Regions from separate parts of the Streptomyces tuirus genome, predicted to be linked through region 1. Evidence: riboswitches for the same ligand, from Rfam matches in the RefSeq annotation. Region 1 holds a riboswitch; each other region holds the start of a gene.

Region 1 (3,200 bases):
CGCAGGGCCTCCCGGCTGCGGGCGTCCCACACGCCGAGCCGCTTGAGCTCGTCCACCAGGTAGGAGTTGACCTGGAGGAACTCACCCGACAGCGTCTCGCGCTTGAACAGGTTGGACACCTGCGGCTCGATGCACTCGTACACGCCCGCGATCGAGGCGATGGTGGCCGTGGGGGCGATGGCGAGGAGCAGCGAGTTGCGCATGCCGGTCGTGGCGATGCGCTCGCGCAGCGCCGCCCAGCGCTCCGGCCAGGTCAGCTCCACGTCGTAGTGGTCGGGGTGCAGTACGCCCCGGGCCGTACGGGTCTTCTTCCAGGCCGGCAGCGGGCCGCTCCGCTCGGCGAGGTCGGCGGAGGCCTCGTACGCGGCGAGCATGATCCGCTCGGCGATGCGGGTGGAGAGGGCCTTGGCCTGAGGCGAGTCGAAGGGCAGGCGCAGCTTGAAGAAGACGTCCTGAAGGCCCATCGCGCCGAGGCCGACCGGACGCCAGCGGGCGTTGGAGCGGCCCGCCTGCTCGGTCGGGTAGAAGTTGATGTCGACGACCCGGTCGAGGAAGGTCACGGCCGTACGGACGGTCTCGTCCAGTCGCTCCCAGTCCAGGCCGCCGGTCGATGTGTCGACAAAGGAACCCAGGTTGACCGAGCCCAGGTTGCAGACCGCCGTCTCCCCGTCGCTGGTGACCTCCAGGATCTCCGTGCAGAGGTTGGAGGAGTGGACGACGTGGCCCGGCTCGGCCGTCTGGTTGGCGGTGCGGTTGGCGGCGTCCTTGAAGGTCATCCAGCCGTTGCCGGTCTGCGCGAGGGTGCGCATCATGCGGCCGTACAGCTCACGGGCGGGCAGGGTCTTCCTCGCCAGGCCCTTCGCCTCGGCCGCCCGGTACGCCGCGTCGAACTCCTCGCCCCACAGGTCGACCAGCTCGGGCACGTCCGAGGGGGAGAACAGCGACCACTGCCCGTCGGCGTTCACGCGCCGCATGAACTCGTCCGGCACCCAGTGCGCCAGGTTCAGGTTGTGCGTGCGGCGGGCGTCCTCGCCGGTGTTGTCGCGCAGCTCCAGGAACTCCTCGATGTCGGAGTGCCAGGTCTCCAGGTAGACCGCGGCCGCGCCCTTGCGCCGGCCGCCCTGGTTCACGGCGGCGACCGAGGCGTCGAGGGTCTTCAGGAACGGGACGATGCCGTTGGAGTGCCCGTTGGTGCCGCGGATCAGCGAACCGCGGGCGCGGATGCGGGAGTAGGCGACTCCGATGCCCCCGGCGTGCTTCGACAGCCGGGCCACCTGGTGGTAGCGGTCGTAGATGGAGTCCAGCTCGTCCTTGGGGGAGTCGAGGAGGTAGCAGGACGACATCTGCGGGTGCCGGGTCCCCGAGTTGAAGAGGGTGGGGGAGGAGGGGAGGTAGTCGAGGCGGCTCATGAGCCCGTACAGGGCCGCGACCTCCTCCAGCGCACGGGTGGTGTCGTCCTCCGCGAGGCCGCTCGCCACCCGCAGCATGAAGTGCTGGGGCGTCTCGACGACCTTGCGGGTGATCGGGTGCCGGAGCAGGTAGCGGCTGTGCAGGGTGCGCAGGCCGAAGTAGCCGAAGCGGTCGTCGGCGCCGGTGTCGATCAGGGCGTCGAGCCGGGCCGCGTGCACCCGGACGAACTCGGCGGTGCGGTCGGCGATGAGGCCCTCTCGGTGGCCGACCGCCACGGACTCGGTGAAAGACGTGACGCCCTGCGAGGCGGCCTCCTCGCGGATGCCGATGGTCAGCAGCCGGGCGGCCAGCCGGGAGTAGGCGGGATCCTCGGAGATCAGACCGGCCGCGGCCTCTGTCGCCAGTTCCCGCAACTCCGCCTCGTCCGCGGCGGCGGACCGGCCGCGCAGCGCGGCGGCGGCGACCCGGCCGGGGTCGGCGTCGGGGAGGTCGGCGGTCAGCTCGGTCAGGGTCCGCAGCAGCGCGGTACCGGGAGCGTCCTGCTCCTCCTCGGCGGCTGAGACCGGTTCGGCTGGCGCGATGGTCACGTGGGGCTCTCCCTCGCTCGGCACGGGGCCTCGTCGAGGGCAGGGGGCAGCACACGAGCGCACGCGGCGTCGCGTCCACCGGCCCATTCCACGAGGCCCGGACGTCAGGGCACACCGGCCGGGTGGCCGGGTGCGCTGTCGGCAGGTCCTCGGACTGACGCCCATGCGCCGATATGGGCATGGGTACACCGTTGCGGGACAGTTCCGGATTCGCACCGGATTCCCCTGCGGCGACAGCGAGCATGAGCATACATCTTGTGCCGGGCCGGGTTGGCACCCCCAGATGTTGTGTCGCGGTGGTGTCGGAGCGTCAGCTGATGGATGAGGAGAGTGATCCCTCGGGGCGTGTCCCACCGGGTTGCGGGGCGTGCCTGGAGTGCTTCCATGGAAGTAGGTGCCGGCGCCCGTCAGATCCTCCGCAGCGGAAGTCCTCTCGGAGGGAGCAAGCGCCATGACGAGGGTCGTCCGTCGCACTGCGGGCAAGGAGCGGCCGCGCAACGCGCCGATGGTGACACTGGATCTGCGCCGGGCAGCGAAGCGGACCAGCCGCGGATTCGTCGGCCACTGGCACGGTCTGACCATTCGTCTCGAGGCCCGCCGGGGCACCACCCGCCCCAAGAAGTGGCGCAGGTGGTTCTCCTACACCAACGTGGTCCGGATGGCGTGGGCGGTCGGAGCCCTCGTGGTCTTCGGCTGGATCGGGGCCGGCGTCCACATGCTGCTGGTCACCGGCAGGGAGACCACGGTCGAGAAGTGGCAGCAGGAGCCGGGGGTAGAGGCGCTGGTCAGGTTCGTCGGCCCGGTCCTCACCGCATCGGTCGCCGCCGCGCTCTTCCTGTTCTGGTGGTACAGCTGGAACAAACGGCGCTACCTCGTCAAGGCGCGCAAGGACCCTCATGGACTCGTGCTCACCTCCGGCCACGACGACACGCAGATCGTGGGCCGCGAGGAACTCGCCCAGGTCATCGCGCAACGGCTGAGGGAACGCACCACCCGTCGGCCCTATCTGCTCGTCGGCGGTGTCGGCACGGGGAAGACCGCCGTCCTCGTGCGGCTCACGGAACTGCTGGCCCATGAGCGTGCCGTTCCCGTGCCGATCCGGCTGCGGGACGCCGACGGCGAGGCCGATCTGAACTTCGAGCGGATGGCCCAGCAGCGGTTCGCCGAGGAAGCGCCCCAGGGCATCCTCGCCCGCACCAAGAC
Region 2 (3,200 bases), 3.6 Mb from region 1:
GGCAAGGGCCTGACCGACCTCCAGCCGCAGCAGGGCTTCGCCGCCCAGACCTCCGCGGCCACCGTCATCCTGGCCTCCTCGCACCTCGGCTTCTCCCTCTCCACGACGCACTCGGTGTCCGGTTCGGTGATGGGCGCGGGCCTCGGCCGCAAGGGCGGTGTGGTCCGCTGGTCCACCGCGACGCGGATGTTCGTCGCGTGGGGCCTGACGCTGCCGGCGGCGGCCCTGGTGGGCGCGCTCGCCGAGTACGTCACCGGCTTCGGCAACTGGGGCACCGCCGCGGTGGCGGTCTTCCTCATCGCCTCCAGCGCGTGGATCTGGAAGCTCTCGCGGCGTGAGGTCGTCGACCACACCAACGTCAACGACACCGACGACACCGAGCCCGCGGGCGTGGTCACCACGGCGATGGCCGCCGTGACACCGCCCCCGGCGGGAGGCACGGCCACGGCGTCGGACGACTCGGTCCCCGCGTTCCCGTCGCAGGCCACCGCCGAGCGCACGCCGACCACGACCACCACGGTCTGACCCCGCCACCGGTTACAAGGAAGAGTCTCGGATATGAAGATCGACTGGGCGGCCCTCGGCTCCGTCTTCGGTGTCAGCCTCGTGGTCACCGTGGCCCTCGTCGGCCTGTTCACCCTCGGCATCACCGGCCTGTCGCGCCGTGAGCGGGCGGTGGCGGAGGGCGGGTCCGCGGGACTCGCGGTCACCGGCGCGTACGCGTGCTTCGCGGCGTGTGCGGCGGCCGTGGGGTACGGGATCTATCTGATCGTGGCCTGAGGGCCTGACGTCACGTCGTGTCCACCGGGCGGCACGGAACTCCGGTTCCGTGCCGCCCGGTCGTCGTGTGTACGGGAGGGGGCAATGTGGGGTTCTCCACACTCTCCCCTCGCAGGTCAACGGCAAGTTGACGGCGGTTCCCGGCCGTGGTGGACTGCCGGGGCCAATACGGCGGCAGGAGAGGAAGCCGGTGAAAGTCCGGCGCGGTCCCGCCACTGTCACCGGGGTAGCAATCCCCGGGAGCCAGGAACTCTCACCGCCGGTCTCGTCGAACCAGGGCGTGGACACCCTGAGTGAGGACACATATCGCCATGCGCGGCTGCCGATCGAGGTTCAACACCCCACCCCTGCCCGCCCTCCTGGCCGGCTGAGCCCATGGGTGCCGGTCGCGTCTTCGCGTACGGCGCCGCCGCCGGCCTGATCGGTGACCTGCTGCTCGGTGATCCTCGCCGGGGGCATCCGGTCGCCGCGTTCGGGCGGGCCGCGAGTGCCGTGGAACGGGTGCTGTGGCGGGACCACCGCGGGTGGGGCGCGCTGCACACCGCCGTCTGTGCCGGAGGGGCCGTCGCCCTCGGGTCCGCCGCCGCGCGTGCCGTGCGGCCGTCCGCCGTCGCCTCCGTCGCGCTGACCGGCGTCGCCACCTGGGCCGTCGTCGGGGGGACTTCACTCGCCCGGGAGGCGCGGACCATAGGGCGTGCCCTGGAGGCCGGGGACGTCGAGGCGGCCCGGGCCCGGCTGCCGCATCTGTGCGGGCGTGACCCGCAGGCCCTCGACGCCGACGGCATGGCCCGGGCCGTGGTCGAGTCGGTCGCCGAGAACACCTCCGACGCCGTGGTGGGGGCGCTGGTGTGGGGGGCCGTCGGCGGGGTGCCGGGGCTGCTCGGGTTCCGGGCCGTCAACACCCTGGACGCCATGGTCGGGCACAAGTCGGCCCGGTACCGCCGGTACGGGTGGGCCTCCGCGCGGCTGGACGACCTCGCGGGGTGGCCGGGAGCGCGGCTGACCGCCGTACTCGCCGTGCTGGCGGGGCCGGATCCGCGGGGGGCCGTGCGGGCGTGGCGGGCCGACGCGGTGCGGCATCCGAGCCCCAACGCCGGGCCCGTGGAGGCCTCGTTCGCGGGGGCGCTCGGGGTGCGGCTGGGCGGGACGCTGTCGTACGGCGGGCGGGTGGAGCACCGGCCCGTGCTGAACACGCGGGGGCGGGCCGTCGGCCGCCATGACGTCGAGCGGGCCGTGCGGCTGTCGAAGCGCGTCACCTGGCTCGCGCTCGGGGTGTGCGCCGGTGCGCGGCTGCTGATGAGCGCGCGGTCATCGAACAGGGGGAAATGACATGAGCGGTGGGCTTCTCGTCGCCGGGACGACCTCCGACGCCGGCAAGAGCGTCGTGACCGCCGGGATCTGCCGGTGGCTGGTGCGCCAAGGCGTCAAGGTCGCGCCCTTCAAGGCGCAGAACATGTCCCTGAACTCCTTCGTGACGACGGAGGGGGCCGAGATCGGGCGGGCGCAGGCCATGCAGGCACAGGCCTGCCGCATCGTGCCGACCGCGCTGATGAACCCGGTGCTGCTCAAGCCCGGTGGAGAGCAGAGCAGTCAGGTCGTGCTGCTGGGCAAGCCGGTCGGGGAGCTGAGCGCGCGCGGCTATCACGGCGGACGGCAGCAGCAGTTGCTCGGGACGGTGCTGGACTGCCTGGAGCAGTTGCGGGGCACGTATGACGCGGTGATCTGTGAGGGGGCCGGTTCTCCCGCCGAGATCAATCTGCGGCGGACGGACATCGTGAACATGGGGATCGCCCGGAACGCCGGGCTGCCCGTGCTCGTCGTCGGCGACATCGACCGGGGCGGGGTGTTCGCCTCGTTCTTCGGGACGGTGGCGCTGCTGTCGCCCGAGGACCAGCGTTGCGTCGCCGGGTTCCTCGTCAACAAGTTCCGCGGGGACGTCTCCCTGCTGGAGCCGGGGCTGGACATGCTGCTCGGGCTCACGGGGCGGAAGACGTACGGGGTGTTGCCGTTCCGGCACGGGCTCGGGATCGACGAGGAGGACGGCCTCAGGGTCTCCCTGCGGGGGGCCGTCCGGGAGTCCGTCGTCGCCCCGCCCGTCGGCGAGGACGTGCTGCGCGTCGCGGTCTGCGCCGTGCCGCTGATGTCCAACTTCACGGATGTGGACGCGCTGGCCGCCGAACCGGGCGTCGTGGTGCGGTTCGTGGATCGGCCGGAGGAGCTGTCCGACGCCGACCTCGTCATCGTGCCCGGCACCCGGGGGACGGTCCGGGCGCTGGAGTGGCTGCGGGAGCGGGGGCTCGCCGAGGCCCTGGTCCGCAGGGCCGCCGAGCAGCGGCCCGTGCTCGGCATCTGCGGCGGCTTCCAGATCCTCGGCGAGCACATCGAGGACGATGTCGAGAGCCGCCGGGGCCATGTCGACG
Region 3 (3,200 bases), 4.9 Mb from region 1:
GTGAGCGGCGGGCGTCCGCGGCGGTGACGGCGGCGGTGCGAGCCCGGACTTCGGGGTCGTGGGTGATCGGCGAACCCGCGCGGGAAGCCAGGTCGGCGCGGTTGGCGGCGAGTTGGCCGGTGATCGTGTCGGTGCCCTGGGCCAGGCCCTTGGCGAGGGTGACGATCTCGCCCGTCTTCTGCTTCGCGAAGGAGAGCCAGCGCAGGATCTGCGGATCGATGTCCCGCTCCCGGGCGGAATCCAGCGGCACATGGAGCAGGGAGCAGGAGGCGGCCACGTCGACCCGGTCGGCCAGCCCGAGCAGGGTGCCGAGGGTGGACAGTGACTTCTCCAGGTCGTCGACCCAGATGTTGCGGCCGTTGACGACCCCGGCGATCAGCCGCTTGCCGGGCAGCCCGCCGACGGCCGCCAGGGCGTCGAGGTTGGCGGAGGCGGACTCGGTGAAGTCCAGCGCGAGCCCGTCGACGGGAGCCTTGGCCAGCATCGGAAGTGCGTCGCCGAGCCGGTCGAAGTACGACGCGACCAGCAGCTTCGGCCGGTCGGCCAGGGCGCCGAGGCCGCGGTAGACGCGCGCTGCGGCGTTCAGTTCGGCGGGAGTGCGGTCCTGGACGAGCGCGGGCTCGTCGAGTTGCACCCACGCGGCGCCTGCCGCGCGCAGGTCGGCGAGGACTTCGGCGTACACCGGGAGCAGCCGGTCGAGGAGGGTGAGCGGCTCGAAGTCCGCGGGCACGCCCGGGGCGGGCTTGGCGAGCAGGAGGTAGGTGACGGGGCCGACCAGCACGGGACGGGCGGTGAGCCCGAGGGCGAGGGCCTCCCGCAGCTCGGTGACGGGCTTGGCGGAGTTCGCGGTGAAGACGGTGTCCGGACCCAACTCCGGTACAAGGTAGTGGTAGTTGGTGTCGAACCACTTGGTCATCTCCAGCGGCGCCGCGTCCTGGGTGCCGCGGGCCATGGCGAAGTACCCGTCCAGGGCGTCCGCCTCGACGGCGGCACGGTGGCGGCCGGGGACGGCGCCGACCATGACGGTGGTGTCGAGGACGTGGTCGTAGTACGAGAAGTCACCGGTGGGCACTTCGTCGATGCCGGCCGCGGCCAGCTCCCGCCAGTTGGTGCGGCGCAGTCCAGCGGCGACGGCCTCCAGGGTGTCCGCGGTGACGCGGCCCTTCCAGTAGCCCTCGATGGCCTTCTTCAACTCCCGCTCCGGGCCCTGGCGGGGGTAGCCGTACACGGTGGCCCGCGCTGTCGCGGCCGCGGCCTTGGTGGTGGTCACGGAGATCTCCTTCGCGAGATGAATCCCTGAGATCCCGGAGACCGGACGAGAGCGCGAAGGAGTGACGGACCGGACGGAGTCGGCCTCGCGCGACGGAGCGCGGCTGTCCGCCCGGTATGTACGCCGACCCGCCCACGAGGTCACCGGGATATCCGTGCACGAGCCGGTCGTACACGGGCAACGGGCAGGTCTTCGGACTCGCGGGCACATCCTCCGGACGGAGGACTCCTACTGGCCGTCGCTTCCCAGGCCCCATGCGTCGGACCCAGTGCGTATGACGGCGGTCGTTCCCGCTCACCGCTGCGGGGCAGTCCCGGATTCCCACCGGGTTCCCTCTTGCGACGCATCCCGCCTGGCGGACGGGGCGAACCAGCTGCACCGGTCACCCTACGGGCCCGCCGGAGAACAGGACTGCTCGCCTCGCCATCCGGACGGTGAGGTGGGTCACGCGGCCGGGGTAGCTAATCGGTCTGGTTTTTGCCGAGGGGCGCGGTCCGCAGCAATTTTCGGGTTCTACGAAACGCCGGCCCGAAATCGCTTGCTGCGGAACCGGCGTTGTCTACCCAGATTGTCCGGAACCACCGCTCCGCCCGGCGTATGGTCACACATCCTCGACACAACGTCCGTATGAGCGTCAGGCATGTGAGGAATGAACGCGCTGGGGAGGATGGCCGATTCGTGCGCTGCTGACCTGCTGAGACGGCGCGGGTCGACGTGAAGCCCTTGATCTGAGCACATCAATGAGTCAGGTTCTAGGCGGGCCGAACGCAGTTCCGGTCCGAACCCCCCACACCCCCCACGAAAGTGACGAGGAGAACCCTCACATGTCAGCTCGCGCATTCACACGCAGAATGCAGATCCTCACCGCCACGGCTGTCGCCGCAACCCTGACGACTTTCGGGACGGCACACGCGCAGATCCTTCCCGAATCCGCTCCCGCCGAGGGCACCGTGTACGGACTCGGCGCCAAGGGAGCCGTACCGGGCAGCTTCATCGTCACGCTGGACGACAAGGTGAACAAGACCGCCCTCGCCAAGGAGTACGGCGGCAAGCTCAAGCGCGCCTACACCGCCGCCCTCGACGGCTTCTCCGCCGGTGGCCTCTCGTCGGCCGAGGCCAAGCGGCTCGCCGCCGACCCGGCGGTCGCCAAGGTGGTGCAGGTCAAGAAGTTCAGCATCAACGCCACCCAGGACAACCCGCCCTCCTGGGGCCTCGACCGCCTGGACCAGGCGGACACCGCCGGCGACAGCAAGTACACCTACCCCGACGGCGCGGGCGAGGGCGTGACCGCGTACGTCATCGACACCGGCGTACGGACCACGCACAAGGACTTCGGGGGACGGGCCGCCTCCGGCTTCGACGCCGTGGACAACGACAACGACGCCACGGACGGCAACGGCCACGGCACCCATGTCGCCGGCACGATCGCGGGCACAGCCCACGGCGTTGCCAAGAAGGCGAAGATCGTCGCCGTCCGGGTGCTCGACGACAACGGCTCCGGAACCACCGAGCAGGTCGTCGCCGGCATCGACTGGGTCACCAAGAACCATCAGGGCCCGTCCGTGGCGAACATGAGCCTGGGCGGCGGCGCCGACGAGGCCCTGGACGAAGCCGTGCGCAAGGCCATCGCGGCCGGCGTCACCTTCGCCGTGGCAGCGGGCAACGAATCCTCCGACGCCGGGCAGGGCTCCCCGGCCCGCGTGAAGGAAGCCGTCACCGTCGCGTCCTCGACCAAGGACGACAAGCAGTCGGACTTCTCCAACTTCGGCGCGGTCGTGGACGTGTACGCCCCCGGCTCCGACATCACCTCCGCGTGGAACGACAGCGACGAAGGCACCAAGACCATATCGGGCACCTCCATGGCCACCCCGCACGTCGTGGGCGCCGCGGCCGTCTACCTGGCGGGCCACAAGGACGCCACGCCGGAACA
Region 4 (3,200 bases), 4.5 Mb from region 1:
AGCGCGACGTCGACGACCGGCGCGGGAACCCCGGCCCGGACCAGCCGGGGCAGCAGGTCGGACATGGGCGTGGTGAAGGCGAACAGCAGCACGCCCAGGGAGGCCGCCGAGGTGCGCAGCAGCAACTCCCCGGCCCGCAGCGGCCCGTCGTGCGCGAGCGAGACGACACCACCCGGCCCGCCCACCTGGACGAGCAGCGTGACCGCGCCGGTCACGCAGAAGCCCAGCGGCACCCGGTAGGCCCGCCACAGCCGCCGCCCGGGCACCCCGGCCGGCCCCAGCAGCACCACCAGGGCGGTCAGGAGGACCAGGGCGGCGCCCGGCCAGGGCGGCAGCGAGATCGCGAGCACGGTGAGGCCGAGCCCGAGCACGGCCTTGTCCACGGGATGGCGGCGGCGCCAGCGACTGCTGTGCGCCGCCGCGTCGATCGGCAGCACCCGGGCTCAGTCCTGTTCCGCGGTGGACTTCCCGGTGGCCCCGGCGAGCGCGCTGTCGGCCTCCCGCTCCAGCGCCCGCTGCTCGCCCTGCCTGCGGCCCCGGCGCAGGCCGAAGTAGTAGGCGAGGACACCGGCGCCGAGAGCCGCCTGGAAGGAGAACAGCGCCGACTCGATCTCACCGGACGGCGGTTCGTACAGCGGCGAGAACCACGGCTCGTAGTCCGGCTTCAGCTCGGTGATCGCCGTCTCGGCCTCGCCGTCGGCACCCGCGAACGGCTCCTTCTTGTGGTCGCCGAGACCCAGCGCCAAGGGCAGCACCGCGAGCGCCGCGACGACGAACAGCAGGACCAGGTTGATCTTCGTGTTCCTGCTCATCGGGCCACCGCCTCGGTCTCGGTGCGGGTCTGCTTCTTGGCGAGGAGCACACCCAGCCGGGTCAGTTCGCCCTTGCTGGACTGCACGAGCAGCCGCATCACGAGCACGGTCAGCAGACCCTCGCTCACCGCGAGCGGGACCTGGGTGACGGCGAAGATGGAACCGAACTTGCCGAGCGCGCCCAGGAATCCGCTGCCCGGGTCGGGGAACGCGAGCGCCAGCTGCACGCTGGTGACGCAGTAGGTGGACAGGTCGGCGACGAACGCGCCGGAGAACACCGCCACCATCAGCGGCGCGTTGGAGCGCCGCAGCAGCTTGTAGACGGCGTATCCGGCCCAGGGGCCGACGATCGCCATGGAGAAGACGTTGGCGCCGAGCGTGGTCAGGCCGCCGTGCGCGAGCAACAGCGCCTGGAACAGCAGGGTGATGGTGCCCAGCACCGCCATGATGGGCGGCCGGAACAGGATGGCTCCGAGGCCCGTGCCGGTGGGGTGTGAGCAACTGCCGGTGACGGACGGCAGTTTCAGGGCGGACAGGACGAAGGTGAAGGCGCCGGACGCACCGAGGAGCAGGGTGCTCTCGGGGTGCTCGCGGACTTCACGGGTGAGTGACCGGACCCCGTGGACGACGAACGGCGCCGACGCGACGCCCCAGGCGACCGCGTGCGCCGGAGGAAGGAAACCCTCGGCAATGTGCATGGCTCAGCAGACCCTCTCCAGCACCTCGTGGATGGTTGACGCGCCTTGGCCGGTCTCCTGGCTGACGGGTACCACCGCCCGGACTCCGCCTTCCCGGGTCGCAAGGACCCAGTGGCTGCCCGTGAGGGCCGGAGCCGGACTTCCCGATTCACAGTGGCGAGGGCCGCACCGGCATCACACCGGATTTCCCGTTCACCAAGGCCTGGTGACAATAAGGCCGGGGTAAGGGCGATGACAAGCCACCCAAGGGGCGCGCGAGGGGGCGCCCGCTCGCACACCGGCGCATCCCCCGGCTGATCCACGCGCACCGGCCAGGGGTCCTCCGTGCGCTGCCCGGGCCGCGTCAGTCGTCGTCCCCGTCGTCCTCGCCGTCGCCGCCTTCCCTGTCATTCCCGGCCTGGCCCGGGTTCTCCGGCTGCGGCTGCTCCGGCCCGCCGGGGCCCGCGTCCTGCGTCGGAGTCGCGGCGCCGGGCTCCGGCGCCACGGGCGTCGGAGAAGCGGCCGGCGCGGACGGAGTGACATCGGACACGGTGCCGGCGGCCGGCGCGTCGGCCACCCCCGGCCCGGCCGCCGGAGCGGCCCCGGGACCGGCCTCGGAATCGGACGAGGAAGACGACGCGGAGTCGGTGGACGGCGTGGCGGCGGGGCTGCTCGCGGTCGGGGACGCGTCGGGTTCCGTGCTTTCCGCGGTCGTGTCGGGCGAGAACCAGCGCATGCCGATGAGCATCGCGGCGAGGAAGAGCGCCGCGGCTGCGGCCGTCGCGGCCAGTCGCGACCGGTTGCCCGGGCCGCCGCGCCCGCGGGAGCGTCCCGAACGTCCCGCCTGGGCCGCCCGGGCCGCGCTGCGGTGCCCGGCAGTCGCGGGCAGCGCGTACGTGGTCGGGTTGCCGGTCCCGGCCGTGGCGTACGGGCCCGGCCCGGCGGGCATCGCCGCGGACGTGGTCCTGGGCCGCAGTGGCGGCGAGGCTTCCGGCAGCGGCTCGGGCAGGCCCCGCCAGGCGCCGCCGGCGAACCACTCGGCGGCCTGCTGGGCGGTGGGCCGGTCCTCGGGCTGCTTGGCGAGCAGTCCGAGGAGGTAGTTCTCGAACGCGGGCGGCAGCCCGGCGACACCCAGCTCGCGGGGTGGCACGGGGGCGGCGTCGAGGTGCTGGTGGAGAAGGGCTACGGCGGTGTCGGCCTCGAACGGCGGGCGCCCGCTGAGGAGCTGATAGAGCACACAGCCCAGGGAGTACATGTCGGAGGCGGGCCCCGCCTGCTTGCCCAGGGCACGCTCGGGCGCGAGGTACAGGCCGGTGCCGACGATCTGGCCGGTGGCCGTGAGAGCGGCGCCCGGGTCGTCGAGGAACCGCGCGATGCCGAAGTCGCCGATCTTCAGGGTGCCGTTGGCGTCCAGCAGCAGGTTGGCGGGTTTGACGTCCCGGTGCACGATGCCCTGCCCGTGCGCGGCGGCCAGCCCGGCGGACGCCTGTGCGGCCAGATCGGCCACCTGCTCGGCGGGGAGCGCGCCCGAGCCCGTCAGCACCCCGGCGAGGCTGTCGCCCTCGACCAGCTCCATCACCAGGTACAGCCGGTTGTCGTACTCGCCGAAGTCCAGGACGCCGACCACGTTGGGGTGGTTGAGACGCCCGGCGGTCTGAGCCTCCAGACGGAACCGGGAGGTCGCCGTGGCATCGGTGTCCTGGGGGAGCAG

Evidence for each region. Region 1 has a riboswitch for cobalamin ahead of IGS69_RS23510 (ribonucleoside-diphosphate reductase subunit alpha). Riboswitches for the same ligand answer to the same signal wherever they lie in the genome.
Region 2: linked by a shared signal. The riboswitch ahead of IGS69_RS07060 (cobalamin biosynthesis protein) and the one ahead of IGS69_RS23510 (ribonucleoside-diphosphate reductase subunit alpha) in region 1 are both predicted to bind cobalamin.
Region 3: linked by a shared signal. The riboswitch ahead of metE (5-methyltetrahydropteroyltriglutamate--homocysteine S-methyltransferase) and the one ahead of IGS69_RS23510 (ribonucleoside-diphosphate reductase subunit alpha) in region 1 are both predicted to bind cobalamin.
Region 4: linked by a shared signal. The riboswitch ahead of IGS69_RS02555 (energy-coupling factor ABC transporter permease) and the one ahead of IGS69_RS23510 (ribonucleoside-diphosphate reductase subunit alpha) in region 1 are both predicted to bind cobalamin.

What each region holds. Positions count from the first base shown of each region.
Region 1 covers NZ_AP023439.1:5,085,122-5,088,321, forward strand. The annotation lists gene IGS69_RS23510 (ribonucleoside-diphosphate reductase subunit alpha) at 1-1,997, opposite strand, end outside; cobalamin riboswitch at 2,121-2,247, opposite strand; gene IGS69_RS23515 (NACHT domain-containing protein) at 2,449-3,200, shown strand, end outside.
Region 2 covers NZ_AP023439.1:1,507,762-1,510,961, forward strand. The annotation lists gene IGS69_RS07050 (inorganic phosphate transporter) at 1-525, shown strand, start outside; gene IGS69_RS07055 (hypothetical protein) at 559-780, shown strand; cobalamin riboswitch at 898-1,055, shown strand; gene IGS69_RS07060 (cobalamin biosynthesis protein) at 1,156-2,109, shown strand; gene IGS69_RS07065 (cobyric acid synthase) at 2,111-3,200, shown strand, end outside.
Region 3 covers NZ_AP023439.1:154,128-157,327, reverse strand. The annotation lists gene metE (5-methyltetrahydropteroyltriglutamate--homocysteine S-methyltransferase) at 1-1,270, opposite strand, end outside; cobalamin riboswitch at 1,437-1,659, opposite strand; gene IGS69_RS00750 (S8 family peptidase) at 2,095-3,200, shown strand, end outside.
Region 4 covers NZ_AP023439.1:536,306-539,505, reverse strand. The annotation lists gene cbiQ (cobalt ECF transporter T component CbiQ) at 1-437, opposite strand, end outside; gene IGS69_RS02560 (energy-coupling factor ABC transporter substrate-binding protein) at 444-812, opposite strand; gene IGS69_RS02555 (energy-coupling factor ABC transporter permease) at 809-1,510, opposite strand; cobalamin riboswitch at 1,541-1,725, opposite strand; gene IGS69_RS02550 (serine/threonine-protein kinase) at 1,854-3,200, opposite strand, start outside.